DNA from 2 places in the Streptococcus sp. 27098_8_73 genome. Region 2 is predicted to be linked to the other one. Evidence: predicted binding sites of a transcription regulator. Region 2 holds the regulator's gene; the other holds the start of a gene.
What was found. Region 2 encodes NrdR, which represses ribonucleotide reductase genes. Its sites were predicted from a motif close to ACACNATATATNGTGT; they were not measured.

Region 1: the regulator NrdR is predicted to act here: its motif matches at 2,393-2,408, upstream of nrdH (glutaredoxin-like protein NrdH).

What each region holds. Positions count from the first base shown of each region.
Region 1 is NZ_JAPVZT010000005.1:125,705-141,578, reverse strand. Features, by position in the region: gene nrdE (class 1b ribonucleoside-diphosphate reductase subunit alpha) at 1-1,953, opposite strand, end outside; gene nrdH (glutaredoxin-like protein NrdH) at 2,048-2,266, opposite strand; gene O3651_RS05125 (phosphocarrier protein HPr) at 2,709-2,972, shown strand; gene ptsP (phosphoenolpyruvate--protein phosphotransferase) at 2,977-4,710, shown strand; gene O3651_RS05115 (NADP-dependent glyceraldehyde-3-phosphate dehydrogenase) at 4,945-6,369, shown strand; gene glgB (1,4-alpha-glucan branching protein GlgB) at 6,748-8,661, shown strand; gene O3651_RS05105 (glucose-1-phosphate adenylyltransferase) at 8,665-9,807, shown strand; gene glgD (glucose-1-phosphate adenylyltransferase subunit GlgD) at 9,797-10,936, shown strand; gene glgA (glycogen synthase GlgA) at 10,933-12,363, shown strand; gene O3651_RS05090 (glycogen/starch/alpha-glucan phosphorylase) at 12,497-14,893, shown strand; gene O3651_RS05085 (phosphatase PAP2 family protein) at 15,037-15,537, shown strand; gene manA (mannose-6-phosphate isomerase, class I) at 15,687-15,874, shown strand, end outside.
Region 2 is NZ_JAPVZT010000003.1:27,824-43,697, reverse strand. Features, by position in the region: gene fabF (beta-ketoacyl-ACP synthase II) at 1-25, shown strand, start outside; gene accB (acetyl-CoA carboxylase biotin carboxyl carrier protein) at 26-523, shown strand; gene fabZ (3-hydroxyacyl-ACP dehydratase FabZ) at 520-942, shown strand; gene O3651_RS02820 (acetyl-CoA carboxylase biotin carboxylase subunit) at 961-2,328, shown strand; gene accD (acetyl-CoA carboxylase, carboxyltransferase subunit beta) at 2,394-3,257, shown strand; gene O3651_RS02810 (acetyl-CoA carboxylase carboxyl transferase subunit alpha) at 3,254-4,024, shown strand; gene O3651_RS02805 (carboxymuconolactone decarboxylase family protein) at 4,208-4,756, shown strand; glycine riboswitch at 5,185-5,274, shown strand; gene O3651_RS02800 (alanine/glycine:cation symporter family protein) at 5,365-6,696, shown strand; gene nrdR (transcriptional regulator NrdR) at 6,845-7,318, shown strand; gene O3651_RS02790 (DNA helicase) at 7,325-8,479, shown strand; gene dnaI (primosomal protein DnaI) at 8,480-9,379, shown strand; gene O3651_RS02780 (NADPH-dependent oxidoreductase) at 9,376-10,092, shown strand; gene der (ribosome biogenesis GTPase Der) at 10,135-11,445, shown strand; gene O3651_RS02770 (hydroxymethylglutaryl-CoA synthase) at 11,736-12,914, shown strand; gene O3651_RS02765 (hydroxymethylglutaryl-CoA reductase, degradative) at 12,911-14,191, shown strand; gene O3651_RS02760 (threonine/serine exporter family protein) at 14,208-14,666, opposite strand; gene O3651_RS02755 (threonine/serine exporter family protein) at 14,671-15,444, opposite strand; gene pflB (formate C-acetyltransferase) at 15,562-15,874, opposite strand, start outside.

The sequences.
Region 1 (15,874 bases), on a different contig from region 2:
TTGGTCCACGTGCTCAGTTGCGGCTGCATAGACATCAATAACCTTACGCATATCCATGTCATAGGCGCTGGTGTAGTAAGGAATAGTCTCAGTTGACAAGCCTGCCGCAGGATAGTAAATCTTACCGATTTTCTTTTCTTGACGTTCTTCGATCCGCTGAGTGATTGGATGGATTGAAGCAGAAACATCGTTGATGTAGCTGATAGAACCATTTGGTGCAACAGCTAGGCGGTTTTGGTGGTAGAGACCGTCCGCTTTTACCTTGTCACGAAGTTCTGTCCAGTCAGCAGCGGTTGGGATAAAGATATCTTTGAAAAGTTCTTTGACACGGTCAGACTTAGGTACAAATTCACCCGTCAGGTATTTGTCAAAGTAAGTGCCGTTGGCATAGTCAGATTTTTCAAAGTTGTGGAAGGTCACACCGCGCTCGCGAGCGATATTGTTAGACTCAACCAAGGTCCAGTAGTTCATGAGCATAAAGTAGATGCTGGTGAACTCCACAGCTTCCGCAGATCCATAATCAATCAGTTGTTGCGCCAAATAGCTGTGCAATCCCATAGCTCCCAGACCAAAGGTATGGGCTAAACTATTACCGTGGTCAATTGAAGGAACTGCTGTGATGTGTGAGCTGTCTGTAACAAAGGTCAAAGCACGTGTCATAGTCCGGATGGATTTTCCGAAGTCAGGCGAAGTCATCATGTTGACGACGTTAGTAGAACCCAAGTTACATGATACATCTGTCCCTAAGTGGAGATACTCTTGTGCATCATTCAAGAGGCTAGGCTCCTGAACTTGCAGGATCTCTGAGCAAAGGTTGCTCATGATGATTTTACCGTCAATTGGATTTGAACGATTAGCTGTATCGATGTTTACGACATAAGGATAGCCAGATTCTTGTTGGAGTTTAGAAATTTCTGTTTCCAAATCACGGGTCTTGATCTTAGTCTTGGTGATCTTAGGATTGGCAACTAGCTCATCGTATTTCTCTGTGATATCGATATAGGCAAATGGTACACCGTATTCACGTTCGATTGAGTAAGGGCTGAAGAGATACATATCTTCATTCTTGCGCGCCAATTCATAGAACTTATCTGGAATGACAACACCGAGTGAGAGGGTTTTAACCCGAACTTTTTCATCAGCATTTTCTTTTTTAGTAGAAAGGAAAGCGATGATATCTGGGTGGAAGACATTGAGGTAAACAACTCCAGCTCCCTGACGTTGGCCCAGCTGGTTAGAATAGGAGAAACTGTCCTCAAAGAGTTTCATAACAGGTACAACGCCAGATGCAGCTCCTTCATAACCTTTTATAGGTGCTCCAGCTTCCCGCAGATTGCTGAGGGAAATACCGACCCCACCTCCGATACGAGACAATTGCAGAGCAGAGTTAATGGAACGGCCGATTGAGTTCATGTCATCTGTTACTTGGATGAGGAAGCAGGAAACCAATTCGCCACGACGAGCCCGGCCAGCGTTGAGGAAGCTTGGTGTAGCCGGTTGATAGCGCTGGTGGATGATTTCATTTGCAATATCCTTGGCAATGGCTTCATCTCCGTTGGCAAAGTAGAGGGCATTAAAGAGCACCCGATCTTCCATGCTTTCCAGATAGTATTCACCATCATTTGTCTTCAGTGCATACTGGTTATAGAATTTATAGGCAGCCATGAAAGATTTGAACTTGAAATCTTGAGCATGGATAAAAGCAGACAACTCTTCAATATATTCAGGAGAATAGAGTTGGATAAATTCTTTTTCCAAGTAGTTTTCTTCGATTAAATATTGAATTTTTTCAGTAATAGAAGCAAACTTCATCGTGTTTGGTTCAACATTTTCTTTAAAGAAGGCTTCCAAGGCTTCTTTGTCTTTGTGAAGCATGATTTGCCCATTGACTGGACGGTTGATTTCGTTATTTAGACGGAAGTAAGTCACATCTTCTAAGTGTTTGAGTCCCATAATTTTCCTTTTTCTAAAATGTCTTTTGCTTTTACAAAATAAACGGCTCCTACGAATGATAGGAGCGGCAACAAAGCTCTAAATACTGGCGAGATTATGATAATTTTTTAAGTTTACCAGGCTGGAAACCAGAAAATGCTTCAGTTGGCGTTTGAATAACAGGCGCTGCATTGAAACCGAGGCTTTTAACATGGTCGATGTATTCTGGTTGCTCATCAAGGTTGATTTCACGATATTCCACATTGTTGGTATCAAGAAAACGCTTGGTCATCTTGCATTGAACACAATCGTTTTTAGAGTAAATAGTTACCATTAGATGATTCCTCTATACTTTCATTTTCTTAAATTTTAATCTGAAACTAGTATATCTAAAAGCGAATTCGATGTCAACAGTTTTGAACTAAATATTGTATGACATTTTCTTATAGCAACTATAGAGATACAATATATAGTGTATAAAACATCGAAACAAAGAGAAATAACCACAAGAAGTAACAGCGCTTACTGTACTTTAAGCGAAGCTAGACCAAGAAGAATTCATTATAAGGAAGAAAGCCTAGAGACTATTTTGGAAAGAGAGGGAGTTGATGATTGAATCTACTATTTTAAAACAGAATTCATTTTCAAAGTCTAACGAAATATTTTGTAAGCGGGCTATAAAATTCTTGAAAAAGATTTCAAAAAGTGATATAATACCAACTTGTAAGGGTTATCACTTTAACTCAAAAAGAATTATTTTAAAGGAGAGTCTAACTATGGCTTCTAAAGATTTCCACATTGTGGCAGAAACAGGTATTCACGCGCGTCCAGCAACATTGTTGGTACAAACAGCTAGCAAATTTGCTTCAGATATCACTCTTGAGTACAAAGGTAAATCAGTAAACCTTAAATCAATCATGGGTGTTATGAGTCTTGGTGTTGGCCAAGGTGCTGACGTTACAATCTCAGCTGAAGGTGCAGACGCGGATGATGCTATCGCTGCTATCTCAGAAACAATGGAAAAAGAAGGATTGGCATAAGAAAATGACAGAAATGCTTAAAGGAATTGCGGCATCTGATGGTGTTGCTGTTGCTAAGGCATATCTATTAGTTCAACCGGATTTGTCATTTGAGACTGTTTCAGTCGATGATACGAATGCAGAAGAGGCTCGTTTGGATGCAGCTCTTGAAGCTTCACAGAACGAGCTTTCTGTTATCCGTGAGAAAGCAGTAGATAGCCTTGGTGAAGAAGCAGCTCAAGTATTTGACGCTCACTTAATGGTACTCGCTGACCCTGAAATGGTTGGTCAAATCAAAGAAACGATCCGTACTAAGAAAGTAAATGCGGAAGCTGGTCTGAAAGAAGTTACAGACATGTTTATCGCTATTTTTGAAGGTATGGAAGACAATCCATACATGCAAGAACGTGCGGCAGATATTCGTGACGTAACGAAGCGTGTTTTGGCAAACCTTTTGGGCAAGAAATTACCAAATCCAGCTTCTATCAATGAAGAATCAGTTGTCATTGCACATGACTTGACTCCTTCTGATACAGCTCAATTAGACAAGAAATTTGTTAAGGCGTTTGTAACCAATATCGGTGGACGAACAAGCCACTCTGCGATTATGGCGCGTACGCTTGAAATCGCAGCGGTATTGGGAACTAATAATATCACTGAACTCGTTAAAGACGGCGATATCATCGCAGCTAATGGTATCACTGGTGAAGTAATCATTAACCCAACTGAAGAGCAAGCAGCAGAATTCAAAGCAGATGGTGAAGCTTATGCGAAGCAAAAAGCTGAATGGGCTCTCTTGAAAGATGCTCAAACAGTGACTGCCGATGGCAAACACTTTGAACTCGCTGCTAACATTGGTACACCAAAAGACGTTGAAGGTGTCAATGCAAATGGTGCTGAAGCCGTAGGTCTTTACCGTACAGAATTCCTTTACATGGATTCACAAGACTTCCCAACAGAAGATGAGCAGTACGAAGCATACAAGGCTGTACTTGAAGGAATGAATGGTAAACCAGTGGTTGTCCGTACCATGGACATCGGTGGAGATAAGGAACTTCCTTACTTCGATATGCCGCATGAAATGAACCCATTCCTTGGTTTCCGTGCATTGCGTATCTCTATCTCTGAAACTGGTGACGCTATGTTCCGTACACAAATCCGCGCCCTCTTGCGTGCTTCTGTACATGGACAATTGCGCATCATGTTTCCAATGGTTGCTCTTTTGACAGAATTCCGCAAGGCTAAAGCAGTTTACGAAGAAGAAAAAGCGAAATTGCAAGCGGAAGGAGTTGCTGTAGCGGATAATATCCAAGTAGGTATCATGATTGAAATTCCAGCGGCAGCAATGTTAGCGGATCAATTTGCCAAAGAAGTTGACTTTTTCTCTATCGGTACTAACGACTTGATCCAATACACAATGGCTGCTGACCGTATGAACGAACAAGTTTCATACCTCTACCAACCATACAACCCATCTATCCTTCGCTTGATCAACAACGTTATCAAGGCAGCTCACGCTGAAGGCAAGTGGGCAGGTATGTGTGGAGAAATGGCCGGTGACCAAACAGCTGTGCCACTCCTTGTCGGTATGGGCTTGGATGAGTTCTCTATGAGTGCCACTTCTGTCCTTCGGACTCGTAGCCTCATGAAGAAATTGGATACGAAGAAGATGGAAGAACTTGCACAACGCGCATTGACTGAATGTGCAACGATGGAAGAAGTTCTTGAACTTGAAAAAGAATATCTTGACTTCGATTAATCTGAAAATTAAGATCAGGAAATTTTCCTGGTCTTTTTTAGTTTTTTCAGCGTCATAGTAGACCTAGTGTAGAAAGTGAGACTCGATGAAAAATCGAGAAATATGGAGAGTTCATATAAACAAAAGAAAATGATTTGTGAAATTTGTGAAAAATTTCTTTAAATTTATAAAATTTAGTTGAAATTTTCAGAAAATTTGATAAAATGATACTTAATAACATTTTGGAGGGGACACGTGACACAATATAAGAACTATATAAATGGAGAGTGGAGAGCTTCTGAAAATGAAATCACCATCTCATCTCCTATCAATAATGAGATTTTAGGAACTGTGCCTGCCATGAGTCAGGCAGAGGTTGATGATGCGATGGCGAGCGCTCGTGCGGCTTTGCCAGCTTGGCGCGCTCTTTCAGCAGTCGAACGTGCAGCTTATCTGCATAAGGCCGCGGATATTTTGGAGCGCGATCAGGAAAAGATTGGCGAAATTCTTGCAAAAGAAGTTGCCAAGGGTATCAAAGCGGCGATTGGAGAAGTTGTTCGGACAGCAGACTTGATTCGCTATGCGGCCGAAGAGGGAATTCGTATTCATGGCCAGGTTATGGAAGGTGGCGGCTTTGAGGCTGCCAGCAAGAGAAAATTGGCTGTGGTTCGTCGTGAGCCTGTAGGAGTTGTCTTGGCTATCGCGCCATTTAACTACCCAGTCAACCTGTCTGGTTCTAAGATTGCTCCTGCCCTTATCGGTGGAAATGTCGTGATCTTTAAGCCACCTACACAAGGTTCAATTTCTGGTCTGCTCTTGGCTCAGGCTTTTGCTGAGGCTGGTCTGCCTGCTGGTGTTTTCAATACCATCACAGGACGTGGTTCAGAAATTGGGGATTACATCATTGAGCATAAGGAAGTAAACTACATTAACTTTACTGGTTCGACTCCAATCGGAGAACGCATCGGTAAGTTGGCTGGCATGCGTCCAATTATGTTAGAATTGGGTGGTAAGGATGCTGCAGTCGTGCTGGAAGATGCTGACTTGGAACATGCAGCTAAGCAGATTGTTGGCGGGGCATACAGTTATTCCGGTCAGCGCTGTACGGCTATTAAACGTGTCATTGTCATGGAGAGCGTGGCAGATAAATTAGCGGCGCTGATTAAGGCAGAGGTAGAGAAACTGACGGTTGGGGATCCCTTTGATAATGCGGATATCACACCAGTCATTGATAACGCATCAGCAGATTTCATCTGGGGCTTGATTGAAGATGCTCAAGAAAAGGGAGCGTCAGCCTTGATAGAAATCAAACGTGAAGCAAATCTCATCTGGCCTGCCTTGTTTGACCATGTGACACTGGATATGAAATTAGCTTGGGAAGAGCCATTTGGTCCTGTTCTTCCGATTATTCGTGTGACTTCCGTTGAAGAGGCTATTCAGATCTGTAATCAGTCAGAATTTGGTCTTCAATCTTCAGTCTTTACAAATGATTTCCCGAAAGCATTTGAAATTGCTGAGAAACTGGAAGTGGGTACTGTACACATCAATAATAAGACCCAACGTGGTCCAGATAACTTCCCATTCCTTGGTGTTAAGGGATCTGGAGCCGGAGTGCAAGGGATTCGTTACAGTATCGAAGCGATGACACAAGTGAAATCCATCGTGTTTGATGTGAAATAATGAGAAAGGCGGCTTTGTGCGGCCTTTTTTCTTACCTTTATGAACTTGTAATTCTAACAAGTGTTCGAACAATATAAAAATAAGCAAGCCTTTATATTTTTGATTACTTATCATTTTAAAATGTAAATTTACATATTGGTCTATACAAATTTTAACCGTTTTATCTCTAATTTTATATCAAATATTTCAGGTAAAATCCTGTAGAATCAGTATTTCATGAGATCTTCTTCAACGATCTATTGATATAGCAACTCATTATTTTGAAGAAATTGGGCTTTTGAAATTTTTGAGATAGTTTTTGGAAATTTACTTGAAAAATATAAGAAAATGGGGTAAAATAGAAACATAGAAAACGCTTACAAATAGAAAGGTGACTAAATGGACAAAAAAGAAGCATTAAGAACCTTTACAACAGGTGAAAACTTTCATTTGCAGCATTATTTGGGAGTGCATCAGGATGTGGTGAATGGCAAGGCTGGCTACACTTTTAGAGTTTGGGCTCCAAATGCGCAGAATGTGCATCTGATTGGAGATTTCACCAATTGGTATGGAGAGCAGATTCCTATGACTCGCAATGAAGGCGGTGTCTGGGAAGTCTTCACGGATTTGCCTAAGGAAGGAGATATTTACAAGTACAATATCAAACGCAGTAGTGGTCAGGAAATCTTGAAAATTGATCCGCTGGCTATCTATTTGGAAGAGCGCCCAGGTACGGGAGCTATTGTTCGGACTATTCCAGAGAAGAAGTGGCAAGATGGACTTTGGCTGGCTCGGAGAAAGCGTTGGGGCTTTTTCTCAAGACCGGTCAATATCTATGAAGTACACGCTGGCTCTTGGAAACGCAATCCTGACGGCAGTCCATATTCTATGGCTCAGCTTAAGGAGGAGTTGATTCCTTATCTGGTCGAAATGAACTATACACACGTTGAGTTCATGCCGCTCATGGCCCATCCTTTGGGACTCAGCTGGGGCTACCAGCTCATGGGTTACTTTGCCTTTGAACATACTTATGGAACGCCAGAGGAATTTCAGGACTTTGTCGAAGAATGTCACTTGAATAATATTGGTGTCATTGTGGACTGGGTTCCAGGTCACTTTACCATCAATGACGATGCCTTGGCCTACTATGATGGAACACCAACCTTTGAGTATCAGGATCATGACCGAGCTCACAACTATGGCTGGGGTGCCTTGAATTTTGACTTGGGAAAAAATGAAGTGCAATCTTTCTTGATTTCTAGTATCAAGTTCTGGATTGATTTCTACCATCTAGATGGGGTTCGTGTGGATGCGGTTAGCAACATGCTCTATCTAGACTACGATAGTGGTCCTTGGCAGCCAAACAAGGACGGCGGTAATCGTAACTATGAAGGCTACTATTTCTTGCAGCGCTTGAATACGGTCATCAAGCTAGCTCATCCTGATGTCATGATGATTGCTGAAGAGAGCTCGTCCGAAACCAAGATTACAGGCATGAGAGAGATGGGCGGTTTGGGCTTTGACTTCAAGTGGAATATGGGCTGGATGAACGATATTCTCCGTTTCTATGAAGAAGACCCGATTTATCGCAAGTACGATTTTAATCTGGTGACCTTCAGCTTTATGTATGCTTTTTCTGAAAACTTCCTCTTGCCTTTCTCTCACGACGAAGTCGTTCATGGTAAGAAGAGCATGATGCATAAGATGTGGGGTGACCGCTATAATCAATTTGCTGGTCTACGCAACCTCTTGACCTATCAAATCTGCCATCCAGGCAAGAAACTGCTCTTTATGGGTTCAGAATTTGGTCAATTCCTAGAGTGGAAGTCAGAAGAGCAGCTGGAATGGTCAAATCTGGACGATCAGATGAACAAGCAGATGCAAACCTTCACTTCTGCCCTCAATGCCTTTTATCGAGATAATCGTCCGCTTTGGGAGATTGATCTTAGCTACGATGGCATCGAAATCATCGATGCCGACAATACCGATCAGAGTGTCCTTTCCTTTATCCGTAAGACGGAAAAAGGAGATATGTTAGTCTGTGTATTCAATATGGTGCCAGTAGAGCGCAAAAACTTTACCATTGGTGTGCCAGTGGCAGCCGTTTATGAAGAAGTATGGAATACTGAATTAGAGAAATGGGGAGGTGTTTGGAAAGAACACAACGAAACAGTTCAGTCTCAAGAGGGACTATGGAAAGATTATCCGCAGACCTTGACCTTTACGCTACCAGCTTTGGGAGCAAGTATTTGGAAAATCAAGCGTCGTGTGAATGTTCGTAAAAATGCTAAAAAAGATTCCACAAAGGAGTAGGATATGAAGAATGAAATGCTAGCTTTGATCCTTGCCGGTGGGCAAGGAACTCGTCTTGGAAAGCTCACACAAAGTATTGCAAAACCAGCAGTACAGTTTGGTGGTCGTTATCGTATTATTGATTTTGCGCTGTCAAACTGTGCTAACTCTGGGATCAACAATGTCGGTGTGATTACCCAGTACCAACCACTTGCTTTGAACAGTCACATCGGGAACGGTTCAAGCTGGGGCTTGGATGGTATCAACACAGGTGTATCCATTCTTCAGCCTTACTCTGCCAGTGAAGGAAATCGTTGGTTTGAGGGAACTAGCCACGCTATTTTCCAAAATATTGACTATATTGACAGTATCAATCCTGAATATGTCTTAATCCTATCTGGAGATCATATCTACAAGATGGACTATGATGATATGCTCCAATCCCATAAGGATAACAGCGCTAGTTTGACGGTTGCAGTCTTGGATGTGCCTCTCAAGGAGGCCAGCCGTTTTGGTATTATGAATACCGATGCTAATAATCGGATCGTTGAATTTGAAGAAAAACCAGAAAATCCTAAATCAACCAAGGCTTCTATGGGAATCTATATCTTTGACTGGCAACGTCTCCGCAATATGCTGATTGCTGCTGAAAAGAGCAATGTCGATATGTCCGACTTTGGTAAGAATGTTATTCCTAACTATCTTGAATCTGGCGAAAGCGTTTATGCTTATGAATTTAACGGCTACTGGAAAGACGTTGGTACGATTGAGTCACTTTGGGAAGCTAACATGGAATACATTAGCCCAGAAAATGCTTTAGACAGTCGTGATCGTCAGTGGAAAATTTACTCACGCAACTTGATTTCACCACCAAACTACCTTGGTGCAAATGCTCATGTTGAAGATTCTTTGGTAGTTGACGGCTGTTTCGTAGATGGAACTGTTAAGCACTCTATTCTTTCAACAGGCGCTCAAGTTCGTGAGGGTGCAGAAGTCACTGATTCTGTCATTATGAGTGGCGCTATTATTGGTCAGGGAGCTAAGATTAAACGTGCGATCATTGGTGAGGGTGCTGTTATTTCTGATGGTGTGGAGATTGACGGGACAGATGAAGTGCAAGTAGTCGGATATAATGAAAAAGTGGGGGTACCAACAGATGAAGATTGATAAATATTCAGCGATTTTAGGAAATACGGTCGGTTTCCACGACATGTCAACCTTAACAGAACATCGTCCAGTTGCCAGTTTGCCATTTGGTGGGAAATACCGCTTGATTGACTTCCCACTCTCTAGCCTTGCTAATGCTGGTGTTCGTAGTGTCTTTGGTATCTTCCAACAAGACAATATCAGCTCTGTCTTTGACCATATTCGTTCAGGTCGTGAGTGGGGCTTGTCTACACTTTTGAGCCACTACTATCTAGGCATTTACAATACTCGTGTAGAAAGCAGCACAGTTGGTAAGGAATATTATGAACAGTTACTGACTTATCTGAAGCGTTCAGGCTCTAACCAAACTGTAGCCCTAAACTGTGATGTGTTAATCAACATTGACCTTAATCAAGTCTTCCACTTGCATAACACAACCCAGCAACCGATGACAGTGGTTTACAAGAAATTGCCATCTAAAGATATTTCAGATGTGAATGCAGTTCTGCAAGTCAGTGAAACGGACCATGTCCTAGGACACAAGCTGCATAGTGATAGAGACGAGGGCGAGCTCTTCAATATGTCTACAGATATTTTTGTAGTAGATACGCCTTGGTTGATTGAAAAATTGGAAGAAGAAGCCCAAAAAGAATTCCCACAAAAACTGCGCTATGTTCTTCGGGACTTGGCAGCTGAAGTTGGAGCTTTTGCTTACGAGTACACAGGCTATCTAGCAAATATCCACTCTGTTGGTTCCTACTATAAAGCTAACATTGACATGCTTGATCGGCAGAAATTCTACTCCCTCTTCTCACCAAATCAAAAGATTTATACAAAGGTGAAAAACGAAGAGCCGACTTACTATGCAACAGGATCGAAGGTAAATCGCTCTCAGTTTGCCTCAGGTAGTATTGTAGAAGGTGAAGTTGTAAATTCTGTTATTTCGCGGAATACAAGAATTTTAGCGGGTAGCAGTGTCAAAGACAGTCTCCTCTTCCCACGCGTTGTCGTTGGAAAAAATGCAGTGGTAGAATATGCAATTGTGGACAAGGGCGTTGAGATTGCTGAAGGAGTTGTCGTTCGAGGGACAGCTGAACATCCAGTTGTACTGAAGAAAGGTCAAAAAGTTACAGAGGACATCGTTTCATGAAAATTTTATTTGTAGCAGCAGAAGGGGCACCTTTTTCCAAGACGGGTGGTTTGGGGGACGTTATCGGCGCCCTCCCCAAATCCTTGGTCAAAGCTGGTCATGAAGTTGGAGTCATTCTGCCCTATTATGATATGACGGATGCTAAATTTGGTGATCAAGTTGAAGATCTCTTCTCCTTTGAAGTCAGTGTCGGTTGGCGTCGGGAATATGTCGGTGTCAAAAAGATTGAGTTGGAAGGTGTCAACTTCTACTTTATCGATAATCAGCATTATTTCTTCCGTGGGCATGTCTATGGCGATTTTGATGACGGCGAGCGTTTTGCCTACTTCCAATTAGCAGCAATCGAACTGATGGAGCGCATTGACTTTATTCCAGATGTTCTCCATGCGCACGACTACCATACGGCCATGATTCCTTTCTTGGTCAAGGAAAAATACCGCTGGATTCAGGCCTATAACAACATCAAGACAGTACTGACTATTCACAATTTAGAGTTTCAGGGACAATTTCCGGATAGCATGCTTTGGGAACTCTTTGGTGTCGGCTATGAACGTTATGCAGACGGAACTCTCCGTTGGAATGACTGCCTCAACTGGATGAAAGCGGGCATTCTCTATGCGGATCGCGTGACGACTGTTTCACCGAGCTATGCCAACGAAATTCGGACAGCTGAGTTTGGCTGCGGTCTGGATCAGATTCTTCGGATGGAGTCAGGCAAGCTGGTCGGTATTGTCAATGGTATTGATACAGATATCTACAATCCAGAAACAGATAAATTGCTGGCTTATCACTTTAATAAAGATGATTTGACTGGGAAATTGGAAAACAAACGAGCGCTTCAAGCAAAAGTAGGCTTGCCGGTTCGGGATGATGTTCCTGTCGTTGGTATCGTCTCTCGTTTGACACGTCAAAAAGGTTTTGATTTGGTGGTGGAAGAGCTTCATAATTTGCTTCAGGAAGATGTGCAAATTGTGCTACTTGGAACAGGCGACCCTGCATTTGAACGGGCCTTCGCTTGGTTTGGTCAGGCTTATCCTGAAAAATTGTCCGCTAATATCCTTTTTGATGTTACTTTGGCTCAGGAAATCTATGCGGCTAGTGATATTTTCCTTATGCCGAGCCGCTTTGAACCTTGCGGTCTGTCGCAGATGATGTCCATGCGTTACGGTACACTGCCACTGGTTCACGAGGTTGGTGGCCTGCGAGATACGGTTGAACCTTTCAACGTCTATGATGGGCAGGGAACAGGCTTTAGCTTCAATAACTTCTCTGGTTATTGGCTAACATGGACTTTCAAAGAAGCCCTCAATCTTTACTGGCATGACCGAGAAGCTTGGCGCAGTCTGCAAATACAGGCGATGGAAAGAGATTTCTCTTGGGATACAGCCAGTCGAGCATACAGTGATTTATATGAGTCACTACTCTAGTATGTTGCATTAGAACAGCAATCCTCTCTTGTTTCTGACAAGAGAGGATTTGTCGGGTAAGTGGTCTTTCTCATGTTGACATCTTATCCAGACGGATGCTTTTCCCTAAAAGAAAGGAAGTTAATTCGTAAAAATGGAATTAAATAAAGAACAGTTTATCCGAGATTTCAAGGATACTTTGCACGAACGACAGCTGATTAAGATTGCGGATGCTACAGCAGCCGAGCTTTTTCAAGCCCTCGCTAGTACCATTCGTAAATATATCACGCCACTGTGGCTGGAGCGCCGCAATAAACTCGTGGAACAGCAGCAAAAAACAGCCTATTATTTCTCAATTGAGTTTCTGCCGGGACGTATGCTGGAAACCAACCTGCTCAATTTAGGTATTCTTGATACGGTCAAGGAAAGTTTTGCTGAGCTCGGAGTTGACTTTGAAGATGTAAAAAATGCTGAGCACGATATGGCTTTGGGAAATGGGGGACTTGGTCGTTTGGCAGCAGCCTTCATGGACTCGCTAGCTACAACGGGTTATCCAGGATTTGGCAATGGGATTCGCTATCGCTACGGTCTTTTCAAGCAGAGAATCGTGAATGGCTATCAGGTGGAAATTCCAGATGATTGGTTTGGCAGTCTAGGCAATGTCTGGGAAACCCGTAAGGATCACGGCATTGTGGATGTTAAAATCTTTGGTAATGTCTACTTGCGTGCCAATGAAGAAGGCCGCATTGTACCGGTTTATGAGAATTCTAAAACTTTGCGTGCTGTGCCTTATGACGTGCTTCAGATTGGCTTTGGCAATGACAATATCAACAATCTCCGTTTATGGGATGTTGAAATCCCAGAAGAATACGAACTGGACTATCCAACTATTGAAGCCCGTCGCCGGGTGCAGGACATCACTGCCATTCTCTATCCAGACGATTCTAGTTACGAAGGAAAAGAACTGCGTCTGATTCAGGAATACTTTATGACCAGTGCGGGTCTGCAGACTATTATCAAGTCTTATCTCAAGCAAGGTCGTCCGCTCAAGGATATTCATGAGAAGGTTTCCGTCCATATCAACGATACCCACCCAGCAGTCGCACCAGCTGAGTTTATGCGCCTTTTGCTGGATGATTATGGTCTCGAGTGGGCAGATGCTTGGAATGCGACGGTCAAGACCATGAGCTACACTAACCACACCATTTTGTCAGAAGCCTTGGAAAAATGGGATGCGGAGCTCTTCAAAAATGTCTTGCCGCGGGTTTATCAAATCATCCTAGAAATCGACAACCGCTATGTAGCTGAAATGGCTGGACGTGGCCTTGATCCGAAGGTCATCGAAAACACTCGGATTGTCAAGGACAATCAAGTCCACATGGCCCACTTGGCTATCATCGGTGGGCATTCAATCAATGGTGTTGCCAAACTCCACACCGAACTGCTCAAAGAAGACACCTTGCGTGATTTTTACAGCATTTATCCAGAGAAGTTTAATAACAAGACCAATGGGATTATCCAGCGCCGCTGGCTGCAGATTGCGGACCAGCCTCTGTCATCTGAGATTGATAAGTTGATTGGTAAGGGCTGGAGAAGTGATATCCATGAGCTGCGCAAGCTTTTGGAATTCAAGGACAATCAGCAAGTGCTGGGCGATTTCTACCGAGTGAAGCAAGAAGCCAAGGCTCGTCTGGCTGACTTCATCAAGGAATCAACAGGAGTAGAAGTTTCTACAGAAGCTATCTTTGATGTCCAGGTGAAACGCCTCCACGCTTATAAGCGTCAGCTGCTCAACCTGCTTCATATCATCAAGCTCTACTGGGACCTCAAGGACAATCCTGATAAGGACATGGTACCGCGCGTCTTTATCTTCGGTGCCAAGGCTGCTCCAGGCTATCACTTTGCCAAGTCTGTTATCAAGCTGATCAATGAAGTAGCCAATCTGGTCAACAAGGATGAAAGCCTGCAAGGCAAACTCAAGGTTGTCTTCCTAGAAAACTACCGTGTCAGCCTAGCTGAGCTCATCATTCCTGCGGCAGATGTATCAGAGCAGATTTCTCTGGCTTCCAAGGAAGCTTCTGGTACTTCCAATATGAAGTTTATGATGACAGGTGCCATTACCCTGGCTACACTGGACGGAGCCAATATCGAAATCAAGGACGAGGTCGGTGACGACAATATTGTCATCTTTGGGATGGACAAGGACCAAGTTTACGAGCACTATGCCCGCCACGATTACTACTCACGCGGTGTCTATGAAAGCAATCCAGATATTCGCCGAGTGGTCGATACCTTTGTCAACGGCACCATTCCAAACGTCCGTGAAGAAGGCTCTGAGATCTACGAAGCCCTTATCACCCACAATGACGAATACTTCCTCTTGGAAGACTTCCACTCCTATGTAGAAGCTCAAGAGAAGATTGATGCCCTCTATCGTGACAAAGAAAAATGGGCCCGCATGAGTTTGATTAACATCGCTACATCCGACAAGTTTACTTCAGATGATACCATTGAGCAATATGCCAAGGAAATCTGGAACTTGGAGAAATAAACCTCTTCGGAAAATATGAACACTAAGAGATTGGGGCCTGGTTCTCAGTCTCTTTTGCTATCCATCTACCATCCTGTCTAGAAATATGCTATAGTAGAGAAAGTATGAGAATTCAACTTTTTAAAAAAGCAGGGTAAGCAAGTATGAGAGACTATGAGATTTTTTATCAACAATTAACAGCTTCCTTTCGCAGTCGTCCTAGGATAGTGAAAGGAATGGCCTATTTTAATAGGGGGATGACTGTTTTTATGCCTCTGGTGTATGGTCTGATTCTGGTTTGTGCCTTTCTGACGGAAGGTTGGAAAGGGCTGCTTGCTTTTTTTCTCCTGCCAGCTATCGGATTTGGTCTCTTGTCAGCGATTCGTAAACAGCTGAATCAAGCACGTCCTTACGAAAAATGGGCTATTCAACCCTTGCTGGTCAAGGATACATCGGGCAAGTCCATGCCTAGCCGCCATGTCTTTTCGGCTACAGTGATTTCCATGTGCCTGCTCTACTTTTTCTGGTTGCCGGGGCTTATCTGCCTCTTGCTTTCAGCGGGGTTGGCTACAGTGCGCGTGATTGGCGGAGTGCACTATCCAAAGGATGTGGTGATAGGATACCTTTGCGGCATTTGCTGGGGAGCTTTAATCTTTTTATTATAAATGTCTGGCGAGAGCCAGATTTTTCTTTGTAAAGTAAATTGAGGAGTAGACAAAGTGCCCGAGTCTATATTATAATGTAAGCAGTACCAAACTTTTATCATCAAGGATTGCCAGATTTTGGATGATGAAAAATATGTAAGGAGACTATTATGTCAGAACCGTTATTTCTAGAGTCTGTGATGCAGGAGAAGATTTGGGGTGGCACCAAGCTGCACGATGTTTTTGGCTATGAGATTCCCAGCGACCATGTGGGCGAGTATTGGGCAATTTCGGCTCATCCGAACGGTGTCTCAACCGTCAAGAATGGACGTTTTGCCGGTCAGAAGCTAGATGCGCT
Region 2 (15,874 bases):
GGCATTCAAGCGTTGGGAGGGCTAGATGAATATCAATGAAATTAAAGACTTGATGGCTCAGTTCGACCAATCAAGCCTACGTGAATTTTCTTATAAAAATCAAAGTGATGAGCTGACTTTCAGTAAGAATGAAAGTTCTGCCGCAGTCGCAGCAACTCCATCAGTCAGTGCAGCTCCTGTTGTAGTTCCAGTGCGGCCAGCAAGTGCACCTGTATCTGAGACAGTTTCCCAAGCAGCTCCAACTGCAGCACCTGAGGTGGCTCCAGAGGCCCCGACACCAGCTGCTGAGGGTGATGTTGTGGAAAGTCCCTTGGTTGGCGTGGCTTACTTAGCTGCAGGTCCAGATAAACCAGCTTTTGTCAGTGTAGGAGACCAAGTTAAAAAAGGTCAAACTCTGATGATTATTGAAGCCATGAAGGTCATGAATGAAGTTCCAGCACCAAAAGATGGTCTGATTACAGAAATTCTGGTTCAGAATGAAGAAATGGTTGAGTTTGGGAAAGGGCTGGTACGCATCAAATGATTGATATCAATGCAATAAAAGAGGCGCTTCCGCATCGCTATCCTATGCTTTTGGTGGATCGTGTATTGGAAGTCAGCGAAGATGAGATTGTCGCTCTGAAAAATGTGACGATCAACGAGCCATTCTTTAACGGACATTTCCCTCAGTATCCAGTTATGCCAGGTGTCTTGATCATGGAGGCACTGGCTCAAACGGCTGGTGTACTGGAATTGTCTAAAGAAGAAAATAAGGGCAAGCTGGTCTTCTATGCTGGCATGGACAAGGTTAAGTTCAAGAAGCAAGTTGTGCCAGGCGACCAGCTGATTATGACGGCTAAGTTTGTCAAGCGCCGCGGAACCATTGCAGTGGTGGAGGCCAAGGCTGAAGTTGATGGCAAACTTGCAGCAAGCGGAACCTTGACCTTTGCGATTGGTCAATAAGAAAGAGGAGATTTCACCATGTTTCGTAAAATTTTAATTGCTAACCGTGGGGAAATTGCGGTCAGAATTATTCGTGCAGCCCGCGAACTGGGAATTGATACTGTCGCTGTTTATTCAACGGCTGATAAGGAAGCGCTCCATACTTTACTGGCTGATGAGGCCGTCTGCATCGGGCCAGCCAAGTCTACAGATTCTTATCTGAATATGAACGCTGTCCTGTCTGCTGCTGTTCTGACAGGTGCGGAAGCCATTCATCCTGGTTTTGGTTTTTTGAGCGAAAACTCTAAATTTGCGACTATGTGCGAAGAAGTCGGCATTAAGTTTATTGGACCTTCAGGTGCTGTCATGGACTTGATGGGGGACAAGATCAATGCGCGGGCTCAGATGATTAAGGCCAAAGTGCCAGTTATCCCGGGTTCTGATGGGGAAGTCCATACCTCTGAAGAAGCCTTGGAAGTCGCCGAAAAGATTGGTTATCCAGTCATGCTTAAAGCTTCTGCTGGCGGCGGCGGCAAGGGTATTCGTAAGGTTGAAAAGCCTGAGGATTTAGTAGCGGCCTTTGAGTCTGCTTCTAGTGAAGCCAAAGCGGCCTTTGGTAATGGTGCCATGTATATGGAGCGAGTTATCTATCCAGCGCGCCATATTGAAGTGCAGATTTTAGCAGATCAGCAGGGGCATGTGGTCCACTTGGGCGAGCGGGATTGTTCTTTGCAGCGGAATAATCAGAAGGTGCTGGAAGAAAGTCCGTCTGTGGCGATTGGGAAAACCCTGCGCCAGCAGATTGGGGAAGCGGCTGTTCGGGCTGCTGAGTCTGTCGGCTATGAAAATGCTGGAACGATTGAATTTCTGCTGGATGAAGCCAAGGGTGAATTCTACTTTATGGAGATGAATACTCGGGTGCAGGTAGAGCATCCAGTGACTGAGTTTGTTACCGGTGTGGATATTGTTAAAGAGCAGATTAAGATTGCAGATGGTCAAGAGCTGTCCTTTAGTCAAGAAGATGTTGAGATTCGAGGACATGCGATTGAGTGTCGGATCAATGCTGAAAATCCAGCCTTTAACTTTGCACCGAGCCCAGGAAAGATTTCCAATCTTTATCTGCCAAGTGGCGGAGTGGGACTGCGTGTGGATTCGGCGGTCTATCCTGGCTACACCATTCCTCCTTACTATGACAGCATGATTGCCAAAATCATCGTTCACGGGGAAAATCGCTTTGATGCCCTGATGAAGATGCAACGGGCTCTCTATGAGCTAGAAATCGACGGTGTTGTGACCAATAGCAATTTCCAGCTGGATTTGATTTCAGATCCTAATGTGATTGCTGGTGATTATGATACAGCTTTTCTCATGGAGAAGTTCCTTCCGGCTTATCAAGAGAAAAAATAGATGACAAGGAGTGATTCTGTTTGAAAGAAGCAGAATCACTCTACAATTTGATGAAGGAGTAAGCAATGCCTTTGTTTTCAAAAAAGGATAAATATATTCGGATCAATCCTAATCGTTCCTCACGTGCCTTGCCTCAGCCCAAACCAGAAGTTCCAGATGAGCTTTTTTCCAAGTGTCCAGGTTGTAAGCATACCATTTATCAAAAGGATTTGGGGGCAGAGCGTGTCTGTCCAAGCTGTGGCTATACTTTTCGGATTTCAGCTTTTGAGCGCCTGAGTTTGACGGTGGATCAAGAAAGCTTTGAGGAATTGTTCACTGGTATTGAGACGACAGATCCCTTGCGTTTTCCAAATTATCGAGAAAAACTGGCGGAGACACGGGCAAAGACTGGCCTAGATGAGGCCGTTTTGACGGGGACAGCTAGTATCAAAGGACAAAAAACAGCCCTTGGGATTATGGATTCCAACTTTATCATGGCTTCAATGGGAACGGTTGTCGGTGAAAAGATTACCCGCCTCTTTGAGTATGCGACAGAGTATAAGCTGCCAGTCGTCCTCTTTACGGCTTCTGGCGGTGCCCGCATGCAGGAGGGGATCATGAGCTTGATGCAAATGGCTAAAACTTCTGCTGCTGTGCAACGTCATTCAAAGGCTGGTCTTTTTTACCTGACCGTTTTGACAGATCCGACTACAGGCGGTGTCACAGCCTCTTTTGCTATGGAGGGCGATATTATCTTGGCGGAAGCGCAGGCCTTGGTAGGCTTTGCCGGTCGCCGGGTTATTGAGTCTACTGTACGGGAAAAATTGCCAGATGACTTCCAAAAGGCAGAATTTTTGCTGGAGCATGGCTTTGTTGATGCGATTGTAAAACGTGGTGAATTGCGGGATCGGATTGCTACTCTCTTGAGCTTTCATGGAGGTGACCAATGACAAAAATCAGTCAGATTATAAAAGCGGCGCGTGATCAGTCCCGTTTGACGGCTCTAGATTTTGCCCAAGGAATTTTTGATGATTTTGTGGAATTGCACGGAGATCGTGGTTTTCGTGATGATGGTGCTGTCATTGGCGGTATCGGAACATTAAATGGTCAGCCGATCACAGTGGTCGGTATTCAAAAAGGTCGCAATTTGCAAGACAATCTGCGACGAAACTTTGGACAACCTCATCCTGAAGGCTATCGTAAGGCCTTGCGTCTCATGAAACAGGCTGAGAAATTTGGCCGTCCAGTCGTGACCTTTATCAATACGGCTGGTGCCTATCCTGGCGTCGGTGCTGAAGAGCGCGGACAGGGTGAGGCAATTGCCTGTAATCTCATGGAAATGAGCGATCTGCAAGTGCCCATTATTGCCATTATCATCGGCGAGGGTGGCTCTGGTGGGGCGCTAGCCTTGGCAGTTGCTGACAAGGTCTGGATGCTGGAAAACTCTATGTATGCCATTCTCAGTCCTGAAGGCTTTGCTTCGATTTTATGGAAGGATGGCAGCCGAGCAATGGAGGCGGCTGAGATGATGAAAATCACCTCGCATGAGCTTTTGCAGATGGGTGTCGTTGAGAAGGTCATCCCCGAACGCGGCTTTAATAAAAATGAGCTCCTAGCTGCAGTCAAGCAAGAGATCAGTACTGAACTAGCGGAACTTTCTAAACTTTCCCTTGACCAACTCTTAGAAGAGCGTTATCAACGTTTTAGAAAATATTAGCCAGAAGCCTTAGGGCTTCTTTTTCATGCTTGAGAGAGGTATGGAGGCAGTTAAGGCAGGTAATATATTTAGGTTTGACATGTAGCAATATATTCTCTTTATAGAGGCCATATAAAATATATATTATACAAGTCATTGGTCCTATGTTAAGATAGTTTCTAATTAAAAGAAATGAGGTTTCATATGTCAGAATTTACTATCCATACGATTGAGTCTGCACCAGCTGAGGTGAAAGAGGCTTTAGAAACTGTTCAAAAAGATAACGGTGGCTACATTCCTAATCTTATCGGTCTTTTGGCCAATGCACCAACGGCTTTGGAAACTTATCGGACGGTTGGAGCTATCAATCGCCGTAACAGCCTGACACCGACTGAGCGCGAAGTAGTGCAGATTACGGCTGCAGTTACTAATGGTTGTGCTTTCTGTGTGGCGGGTCATACAGCTTTTTCAATCAAGCAGATTCAAATGAATGATGATCTTTTGGAGGCTCTGCGCAATCGTACTCCGATTGATACAGATCCGAAGCTAGATACACTTGCTAAATTTACCATTGCTGTTATCAATACCAAGGGACGGGTCGGAGATGAGGCTTTGTCAGACTTCCTAGAAGCGGGCTATACACATGAGAATGCTCTGGATGTAGTTCTAGGTGTCAGCCTTGCGACCCTCTGCAATTATGCCAATAATCTGGCCAACACACCAATTAATCCAGAATTGCAGCCTTATGCCTAGTCTTTGAGGAGGTGAGAAGGGCTTTGTAGAACGACCCATTCTTTTTCATTGCCTACAAGTCAAGCAAGAAAGCAGTGCTGAACTAACAGGACTTTCTAAAATTTCTCTGGACTAACTCTTGGAAGAATGTTGTCAATACTTTAAGAAATGAAAAATTGTAAAATATAGTGCAATAAAAACTTACAGAACTTCAAACAGTGTGAACCATAAATAACTACATCAACAGGTAACCAAGGAGATTCTATGAGCTACTATCATCTTACCTTTGAATAAATTTTCTATCTAACCTTTTGGGGTTATAGAATATTCAAAATTTTTCATAAAACATTGACAAAAACCGAATATTATTTTAAAATAATAGAAAATTTAGAATAAACACCGAATGAAGTTTTTCAGAAATAAGTGTTTGAGCCTTATGACTGTGAAATGGACGGAACTCTGGAGAGACCATGATTGGCACCGAAGGGGCAAGGCAGGCAACTGCTCAAACTCTCAGGTAAAAGGACAGAGCAAGGGAAGGACAGGAAAGGGTCATTCTCAGGCATCCAGAGTACATGTGTAAACATGTACTTTTCTTTTTCTCGGTGTGGAAAAGGAGCAGAAGATTTATGTTGAAATTGCTGAATCAAATTGATTCTCTGGTCTGGGGGCCTCCCCTCTTGATTTTATTAGTTGGAACAGGGCTTTATCTGACACTTCGTCTGAGGTTGCTACAGATTTCGCGCCTTTCTCGCGCCTTTCGCTTAATTTTTGTTTCCGGTGAGGATCATCATGGAGATGTGTCTAGCTTTGCAGCTCTTTGTACAGCATTGGCAGCCACGGTTGGCACGGGGAATATTATCGGTGTAGCGACTGCCATAAAAGTTGGTGGACCGGGCGCCTTATTTTGGATGTGGCTAGCAGCTTTCTTTGGAATGGCAACCAAGTATGCCGAAGGCCTCTTGGCTATCAAGTACCGGCGCAAGGATGCTCATGGAGCCATGGCGGGCGGTCCCATGCACTATATCTTACTAGGAATGGGCGAGAAGTGGCGTCCGCTGGCTATCTTCTTTGCTGTAGCAGGTGTATTGGTGGCTCTTTTAGGGATTGGGACCTTCACACAGGTGAATTCCATTACAGAAGCTATGCAGAATACGATTCAGTTGCCTCCAGCTGTGACTGCCTCTATCTTGGCTATTTTGGTGGCTCTAGTTATTTTTAGCGGTATTCAGTCGATTGCTCGAGTGTCGACCAAAGTTGTGCCTTTTATGGCGGCTATTTATATCTTGGGGACTGTGACTGTATTAGCAGTCAATCTAGATCGTTTGCTGCCAACTCTTCAGCTAGTCTTTAGTTCTGCCTTTAGTCAGACGGCTGCTGTTGGTGGCTTTGCTGGTGCAACCATCCAGATGGCGATTCAAAATGGGGTTGCACGCGGAGTATTCTCCAATGAATCTGGTTTAGGATCAGCACCCATTGCTGCGGCGGCAGCCAAGACCAAGGAGCCTGTCGAACAAGGATTGATTTCTATGACGGGAACCTTTATCGATACTCTGATTATTTGTAGTCTGACAGGTCTAACAATTTTAATCACAGGTGTCTGGGATGGTAATCTTAACGGCGTGTCCTTGACTCAGGCAGCCTTTGCGACTGTCTTTGCCAATTTTGGTCCAATCCTTCTATCCGTTTTTCTAGTTCTGTTTGCTTTTACCACTATTTTAGGCTGGAACTACTACGGTGAGCGCTGCTTTGAGTTCCTTTTTGGTGTTAAATATATTCGCTTGTACCGAATTATCTTTGTTGCTATGGTGCTCTTAGGGGGCTTTATTGAGCTAGAAGCAGTTTGGGTCATTGCCGATATTGTCAATGCCTTGATGGCCTTGCCAAATCTGATTGCTCTCTTGGCCTTATCTCCTGTCATTATTGCTGAAACCAAAAAGTATTTTGACAAGAAGGGCTGAGTTCTCATTTGTTTGATTTTTGAAAGAAGGTTACCTTGCTAAAGCTGCTTTGTCAGCTTTAGTTTTTTTATGGGCGAGAAATCTCTCGTCTTTTGTTATTGCCCAAAACATGGTATAATGAAGTATTAAGATTCTAGGAGGAAATGACATGCGTTGTCCCAAATGTGGTGGAAGCAAATCAAGTGTGGTTGACAGCCGGCAGGCAGAAGATGGAAATACAATCCGTCGCCGCCGTGAATGCGAGGAATGCCAGCATCGTTTTACAACTTATGAGCGCGTGGAAGAAAGAACCCTAGTCGTTGTCAAAAAAGATGGAACGCGTGAGCAGTTTTCTCGGGATAAGATATTTAATGGAATCATCCGCTCCGCTCAGAAGCGTCCAGTCTCAAGTGACGAGATCGAAGAATTGGTCAATCGGATTGAGCAAAAACTTCGCAGTCAGAGCGAAAATGAAATTGCCAGCGAATATATTGGCTCTCTGGTCATGGATGAGCTGGCCGAGCTGGATGAAATTACCTATGTCCGTTTTGCCAGTGTTTATCGGAGTTTTAAGGATGTTGGCGAGTTGGAAAGCCTTTTGAAGCAGATTACCAAGGGTTCTAAGAAGAAAAAGGAAAAATAATGGCTTATGAAACCAAATGATCATTTTTCTTTCTTGTCTAATAACCAGGTCAGTCAAGATATGAGCGGACTGACCCGTTATTATCTACCTATTGTGGGCAAGGATGCAGTCGCGCTTTATCTTTATCTGGTTTCTTTTTGGGATAATGGAACTCAGCAGCGACTTTTCAGCCATATTTTAAATCATCTTGACTTTGGTATGGAAGCGTTGGAGAGGAGCTTGGAGCGCCTATCAGCTATTGGGTTGCTAGAGCTTTTCCAGACGGAGACGGGATTTTTCATCCGACTCTATCCAACCTTGTCCGCTGAGGACTTCTTTGCTCACCATGTGTACAGTAGTCTTTTGGAGAAAAAGATTGGTCAGGCGGCGGTAGATAAGCTACGACCGGAAAATCCAGCTGGGCAAAAGATCGGTGCTTCTTTTAGCCAGATCTATGGCATGGAAGAAGTCAGTCCGATGAGAGACAGTCGCCAGAATGATTTTGACTTGACGCATTTTAAACAGAGAATGGCTCAGGATGGCTTGCGTTTTGCAGATGAAAAATCGGATCTCTTGGACTTGTTTGCTATTGCGGAGCAGAAGAAATGGACTTGGTACGAGACTTATGTCTTAGCGCGTGAAACGGCTGTGTCACATGTGATTTCGACGAAACGGATGCAGCAAAAGATTCAGCAAAGACCAGTTTCGGGAGATTTTTCTCCACAAGAGCAGTCTATTATCCGTGAGGCTAAAAGCAAGCAGCCCTTGTTCTTTTTGGCAGAAATCAAGAAAACCCGTCAAGCGGCCATTACGCGTAGTGAACGGAAGCTGATTCAGGATTTGGCAGAGATGGGACTGTTGGATGAAGTTATCAATATCATCCTGCTACTGACTTTTAACAAGGTGGATTCAGCCAACCTCAATGAGAAGTATGCCCTCAAGGTGGCCAATGACTTTTCTTATCAAAAGGTGACCTCGGCTGAAGAGGCAGTCCTGAAAATCCGTGAGCGCAACCAGCAGACGAACAGTCGTCCTGCGCAAGTCAGCCCAGCTTCTGCTAAAAGCAATGTGCCGAACTGGAGTCAGCCGGATTACAAGAATGAAACCAGCTTAGAAAAACAAGCGGAACTAGAAGAACAAAAAAGAAGACTTTTAGCGAGACTGGAAGAGGGAGGCGATTAAATGGAAAAAATAGGACAGGCAATGCCTCATATGAATAAGGTGAAGCAGTTTGATTATCAAAAATTGGTCCAACAGATTTTAGCAGATCCAGATATCGCTGCCTTTATCAGTCGAGAACAACTGTCTCCAACTGAAATTCAGCGGAGCATTTCTAAGTTCAATCAATACATTACCGAACGAGATCGTTTCCTGCTAGAAGATCAGAACTATACTGCTAAGGGTTATAAGCCAATTTTGGTGAAAAATGAAGGCTATGCGGATGTTGCCTATGAAGAGACGCCTGAGTTGATTGAGCAGGAGAGACAGGAGGCGATTAGAAGCCGTCTCAACCTTATCAATCTGCCAGTCAGTCTAAAAGAGGCTAGTTTGGCCAAAGTGGATTTAGACGATATTGGTCGTTACAAGGCTTTTGAGCTCTTGACCAGTTTTGTTGCGGATTTTCCGCATTATCAGAAGGCTGTCTATCTCTACGGAGATTTTGGCGTGGGTAAGAGCTACATGATGGCTGCGCTGGCGCATGATTTGTCAGAAAAACGCAGTGTCTCAACGACTCTGCTTCACTATCCGAGCTTTGTTTTGGATGTTAAGAATGCTATCAGCTCTGGTTTGGTCAAGGACAAGATTGACCAGGTCAAGACAGCTCAAGTGCTGATTTTGGACGATATCGGTGCAGAGCAGTCTAGTCCCTGGATGCGGGATGAGATTTTGCAGGTCATTCTCCAGCACCGCATGCAGGAAAATCTGCCAACTTTCTTTACTTCTAACTTTAGTTTTGCAGATTTGGAGCGTCACTTTGCTAATTCTAAGAATGGCGATGAGACCTGGCAAGCCAAGCGGGTTATGGAGCGGATTAAGTTTCTGGCTCAAGAAGTGCATCTAGAAGGAGAGAACCGTCGATGAATGAAACAATTAACTTGATGAAGGCTCATACGTCTGTTCGGCGCTTTACGGAAGAGCAGATTTCAGCTGAAGAACTACGCGCCATTATCGATGCTGGACGTGCTGCTTCCAGTTGGAAGAATTTCCAGTCCTATTCGATCATTGTGGTGCGCAGTAAAGAGAAAAAAGAAGCCCTCTTTGATTTAGTTCCGCAGAAAGCAATTCTTCAGGCTTCAGCATTTTTGCTCTTTGTAGGAGACCTCAATCGTGCTCAAAAGGGCGTTCAATTGCACACGGATGGTTTTTACCCTGAAGGAACCGAAAATATTCTCATTAGCTCGGTAGATGCTGCTTTGGCAGGGCAAAATACCCTCTTAGCAGCTGAAAGTCTGGGTTATGGCGGCGTTATTATTGGTTTAGTCCGCTATGAAGCTTCAAAAATTGCCCAGCTCTTTAATCTGCCAGACTATACTTATCCAGTTTTTGGTATGGCTTTAGGAAAACCCAATCAAAACCATGCTGTCAAGCCACGCCTACCGTATGAAGCGGTGGTCTTTGAGGAAGAATACTGCGAGCAACTCAGCTCTGTCATTGAGGCTTATGACCATGTGCAGGCTGAGTATGCTGGTGAGAGAGCACAGGATACTTGGAGCCAGCGTTTGGCAGCCCAATTTGGTCAGGAGCCGAATCAAGCGATTGACCAACTATTCAAAGAAAAGAAATTAGAAAAATAAGGCGGAGCTCAGCTCGGTCCTAAAGAATGAAAGAGGAAAAACATGGCTTTACCAACTATTGCCATTGTCGGCCGTCCCAATGTCGGCAAGTCAACGCTATTTAACCGGATTGCGGGTGAGCGGATTTCCATTGTGGAAGACGTGGAAGGGGTTACTCGTGACCGCATCTATGCGACGGCAGATTGGCTGAATCGTAAGTTTAGTATTATTGATACAGGCGGAATTGACGATGTTGATGCGCCTTTTATGGAGCAAATCAAGCACCAAGCTGAGATTGCTATGGACGAGGCTGATGTTATCGTTTTTGTCGTGTCTGGCAAGGAAGGTATCACGGATGCGGACGAGTATGTCGCTCGCATGCTCTATAAGACCCACAAGCCGATTATCTTGGCGGTTAATAAAGTGGATAATCCCGAAATGCGCAATGAAATCTATGATTTCTATGCTCTGGGCTTGGGCGATCCATTTCCAGTATCTTCTGTCCATGGGATTGGTACAGGGGATGTTCTAGACGCTATCGTTGAAAATCTTCCACATGAGGAAGTGGTTGAAAATCCTGATATGATTAAGTTTAGCTTGATTGGCCGTCCTAATGTCGGCAAGTCTAGCTTGATCAATGCCATCTTGGGCGAGGATCGGGTCATTGCCAGTCCAGTGGCTGGTACCACGCGCGATGCTATTGATACGGTCTTTACGGATAGTGAAGGTCAGGAATTTACCATGATCGATACGGCTGGTATGCGCAAGTCGGGCAAGGTATATGAAAATACGGAGAAATACTCTGTTATGCGGGCTATGCGGGCGATTGATCGCTCAGATGTCGTTCTGATGGTGCTGAATGCTGAAGAAGGAATTCGTGAGTACGACAAGCGAATCGCTGGCTTCGCCCATGAAGCAGGAAAAGGAATGATCATCGTCGTCAATAAGTGGGATACGCTGGAAAAAGACAACCATACCATGAAAGACTGGGAAGAAGATATCCGCGACCAGTTCCAGTACTTGTCTTATGCGCCGATTATCTTCGTCTCTGCCCTAACCAAGCAGCGTCTCCATAAGCTGCCAGACATGATTAAGCAAATCAGTCAGAGTCAGAATACCCGAATTCCATCAGCGGTACTCAATGATGTCATCATGGATGCTATCGCGATTAATCCGACGCCGACTGACAAGGGCAAGCGTCTCAAGATTTTCTATGCGACTCAGGTAGCAACCAAACCGCCAACCTTTGTCATCTTTGTCAACGAAGAAGAGCTTATGCACTTCTCTTACCTGCGTTTCTTAGAAAATCAAATCCGCAAGGCCTTTGTCTTTGAAGGAACACCGATTCACTTGATTGCAAGGAAGCGGAAGTAGGACTTGCTTCGGACTGTTTATAAAGAAAAAAACAAGAGCGATTTCAGGGAATTCATGGGCGGATGCTTATCCTTAAAACCCTAAACTTGCTAGCTCAAAATTTGGAATAGACTGATGAGGGAAACTGAATTGGAAAATTGGGTTTCTCTCATTTTTTGATGATGAGCTTTCTCCGTCTCAGGTCGGATTTGAGCTTAAAAAATGGTTTTTAAAAGAGTTTTAGCCTTAATTATGGTAAAATAATGTCTGAATACTATTAGCTATCAAATGAATTGAATGAGGTCTTTATGATGAAAATCGGAATCGATCAAATCGGTTTTGCGACTAGCAATTATGTTTTGAAATTAGATCATCTGGCTGAGGAGCGGGGCATTGATCCCGACAAGCTCAGCAAGGGATTATTGATGAAGGAGATCAGTATTGCTCCTTTAACTGAGGACATTGTCACTTTGGGTGCGACAGCGGCTGAGCAAATCTTGACTGTCGAGGACAAGAAGGTCATTGATATGGTCATTGTTGCAACAGAGTCTAGCATCGACCAAAGCAAGGCAGCTTCGGTCTTTATTCATGGTCTTTTGGGCATTCAGCCCTTTGCTCGTAGCTTTGAAATTAAAGAGGCTTGCTATGGAGCAACTGCTGCTCTAGACTATGCCAAGCTGCATATCAGACAATATCCAGAAAGCAAGGTCTTGGTTATCGCTAGCGACATTGCCAAATATGGGAAAGAGACGCCAGGCGAGCCGACTCAAGGTGCAGGCGCTGTCGCTATGGTGATCAGTCAAAATCCACGCATCCTTGAATTCAATGAAGATAATGTGGCTCAGACTCGTGATATTATGGATTTCTGGCGTCCAAATTATTCGACGACTCCTTACGTCAATGGTGTTTACTCAACCCAGCAGTACCTGGATTGCCTCAAGACAACTTGGAACGAATACCAAAAGCGTCATGGTTTAGCTTTGGGAGACTTTGCAGCGGTTTGTTTCCATCTCCCCTATCCCAAATTGGCGCTGAAGGGGCTGAATAAAATTATGGATAAAAACTTGTCTCAGGAGGAGCAAAAAGGCCTGCAAGAAAACTTTGACAAGTCTATTCTCTATAGCCAAAAGGTCGGAAACATCTATACAGGCTCCCTCTTTTTAGGGCTCTTGTCTCTCTTAGAAAACTCTGAGAATCTTAAGGCTGGTGATAAGATTGCCCTCTTTAGTTATGGTAGTGGTGCTGTGGCTGAGATTTTTAGTGCCAATCTGGTAGAAGGTTATGAAGAACAGCTGACGACTCATCGTTTGGAAAAATTAAATCAACGTCAAGAACTGACGGTTGCTGCTTATGAAGAGCTTTTCTTTGCAGAAGCCCAGCTGGATGAAAACGGCTCAGCTGTTTTTTCTGACTACGATGACCAAGTTTACGCCTTGGTTCAAATCGATCAACACCAGCGCAAGTATATCAAAGTTGAGAAATCATCATGAAAATAAATTGGACCGGATTTTCTAAAAAAACGCCTGCAGAGCGACTAGAGTTTCTGAAAGCCCATGAGCTACTCCAGGCTGAGAATTGGCAAAATCTTGCTAATCAAAGCCATTTGCCGCTGGAGACAGCCAATCAAATGAGTGAAAATGTGCTTTCTGTTTTGGCTTTGCCTTATTCGATTGCACCGGACTTTCTCATAGATGGGCAGGTTTATCAGGTACCTTTTGCAACAGAGGAGCCCTCTGTCGTTGCTGCTGCTAGTTTTGCAGCAAAAATCATTCAGCGCAACGGCGGTTTCAAGACCAAGATTCATAATCGGCAGATGGTTGGACAGGTCGCACTCTATGATGTGCCCGATGTAGCTAAAGCCTTAGAGCAAATCCAAAATGAGAAGTCAGCTTTATTAGAATTGGCAAATCAAGCCCATCCTTCCATCGTCAAGCGAGGAGGTGGGGCGCGTGATTTGAGAACGGATTTCCTGGAGGGAGAGACGGACTTTCTAGTTGTCTACCTTGTCGTGGACACTCAGGAAGCCATGGGTGCCAATATCCTTAATACAATGCTAGAAGCCCTAAAAGAACGGTTAGAGGAGTTAACAGGTGGACAGAGCTTGATGGCCATCCTGTCTAACTATGCGACTGAAGCGCTTGTAACAGCCTCTTGTGAAATTGATTTCCACTCACTCAGTCGAGACAAGGCAGAAGCTGAACGAACTGCTCAAAGAATCGCTTTAGCTAGTCAGTTTGCAAAGCAGGATCCTTATCGGGCCAGCACGCATAATAAAGGCATTTTCAACGGCATTGATGCAGTTCTTTTGGCGACCGGAAATGACTGGCGCGCCATTGAAGCAGGGGCTCATGCCTATGCTGTTCGCGATGGCCGTTATCAAGGATTGAGTAACTGGAAGGCCAATCTAGAGGAAAAAAAACTCTATGGCCAGTTGACTCTACCCATGCCGGTTGCGGCCAAGGGAGGCTCCATTGGGCTTAATCCAATGGTTGTCGCCAGTTTTGATTTATTGGGGCAACCGACAGCCAAAGAATTAGCTTCGATTATCGCTTCTGTTGGCTTAGTGCAAAATTTTGCAGCTTTAAGAGCGCTGGTGACTACGGGAATTCAGGCTGGTCACATGAAGCTCCAAGCTAAATCCCTAGCTTTATTGGCCGGTGCTCAGGAAGATGAGATTGCTACTGTCGTTGCAGAACTTCTTAAAGAGAAGCAATTTAATCAGGCAAAAGCTAAGGAAATTCTAACTAAAATTCGTAAAGAAAAATGAGTCAATATGTATTGACTCATTTTTTATAGTGAAGAGGATGTTTTTTAAGGTAGCTGTAAATCTTTAAGACAACCGTCCCGCTAGCCATGCCGATAGAGATGACCAAGGCTAGGATGACGACCAAAGTAGCATTGACCATAGCATGACTGTAATCACCTGTCACAAAGAAGGCAGTTGTCCGATAGGAAATGTAACCAGGCACTAGAGGAGCTAGAATGGCCAAAATAAAGACAACAGCTGGCGTTCTGTAGATGATGCTGAGGATTTGGCTGGCACAGGAACCAATAATAGCAGCCACGAAGGTTGCAATGATAACATTAGTCGGTCCCTTGAGTAGAAGATAGAGTAGCCAAGTAGCCATTCCTAAAACTCCGCCAGGAATCAGCATACTACGCTGGACATTTAGAACGATTAGAAAAGTGATGATAGCCAGTAGGCTGGCCAGAGCTTGTAGTAAGAAAGTCAAGATTGTCATAGGCTTATTTCATAAGAATGAGGGCGACAGAGGTGCCGGCGCCGAGAGCAAGGGTAATGAGGAGTGATTCAAAGAGTTTGCTCATCCCAGAGTTGATATGGTTGGTCATGATATCTCTAACTGAGTTGGTCAGAGCGATCCCTGGGACGAAGGGCATGACAGCTCCTGCGATGATCAAGTCTGCTGTTGAATCGAAACCTGAGTAGCGAGCCCAAATCTGGGCCAACAATCCGAAGACGAAAGCTCCAGCAAAGGCCGAAACAAAAGGAATTCGAATATATTTATCGACATAAAGGGAGAAAGAGAAGCCAAATAGAGTCGCGATACCGGCTCCAAGAGCATCGTAGAAATTTCCACCAAACATGATAGAAAAGAAAGGAGCACTGAGTGTAGCTGCTGTAATGAGTTCTCTCTTGCTATAGGGAACTCCTTTTGTTTTAAGAGCCTTTAGCTGTTCAAGAGCTTCTTCCAAATTGATTGCTCCACTGACTAATTGCCGAGAAACTTGATTGACATCGCAGACTTTCTCGATATTGTAGTTCATATGGATATTTCGCTTCATTCGAGAAATATTAGTGTTTTCAATTGAAAAGAATATGGCAACGGGCATGGCTAAGGCATTACAGTCCATGATGCCTTGCGAATGGGCAATCCGGATCATGGTGTCTTCGACCCGATAAATCTCTGAGCCGCTTTGTAATAGCAAGGTCCCAGCTAGCATGATAACATCAACGGCCAGATTAAGATTTTTTTCATCTGTAGACATTTTCTCAGCCATTATATCCCCTTTTTCATTTCACAATAACTCTATTATAACACAAATGCTCAAAGCTATCTCTCCAAAGCAAAAGAAAACCAGCTGAAAATCAGCTGGTTTTACAATTAGGAAAGAGGCTTAGCTAAGTGCGTCATCCATAGAAAGAACTTCGTGGAAGACACGTTGTGTCAATTCAGTTTTTTGTTCTGGAGTGAGGTATTTAGTGTTTACACAGTATCCAGAGATACGTACGATAACGTCTTCACCAGACATGATCTTGTCGTAAACATCTTGCAAGTCCATAACGTTCAAGTTAACGTGTTGTCCACCGTTTTCGAAGTAACCATCAAGAATTGTTACCAAGTTGTCCACTTGTTCGTCACGAGTCTTACCAAGAGCACGAGGTGAAACTTGAGTTGTCAATGAGATACCGTCAGCTGCGTAACCAAAG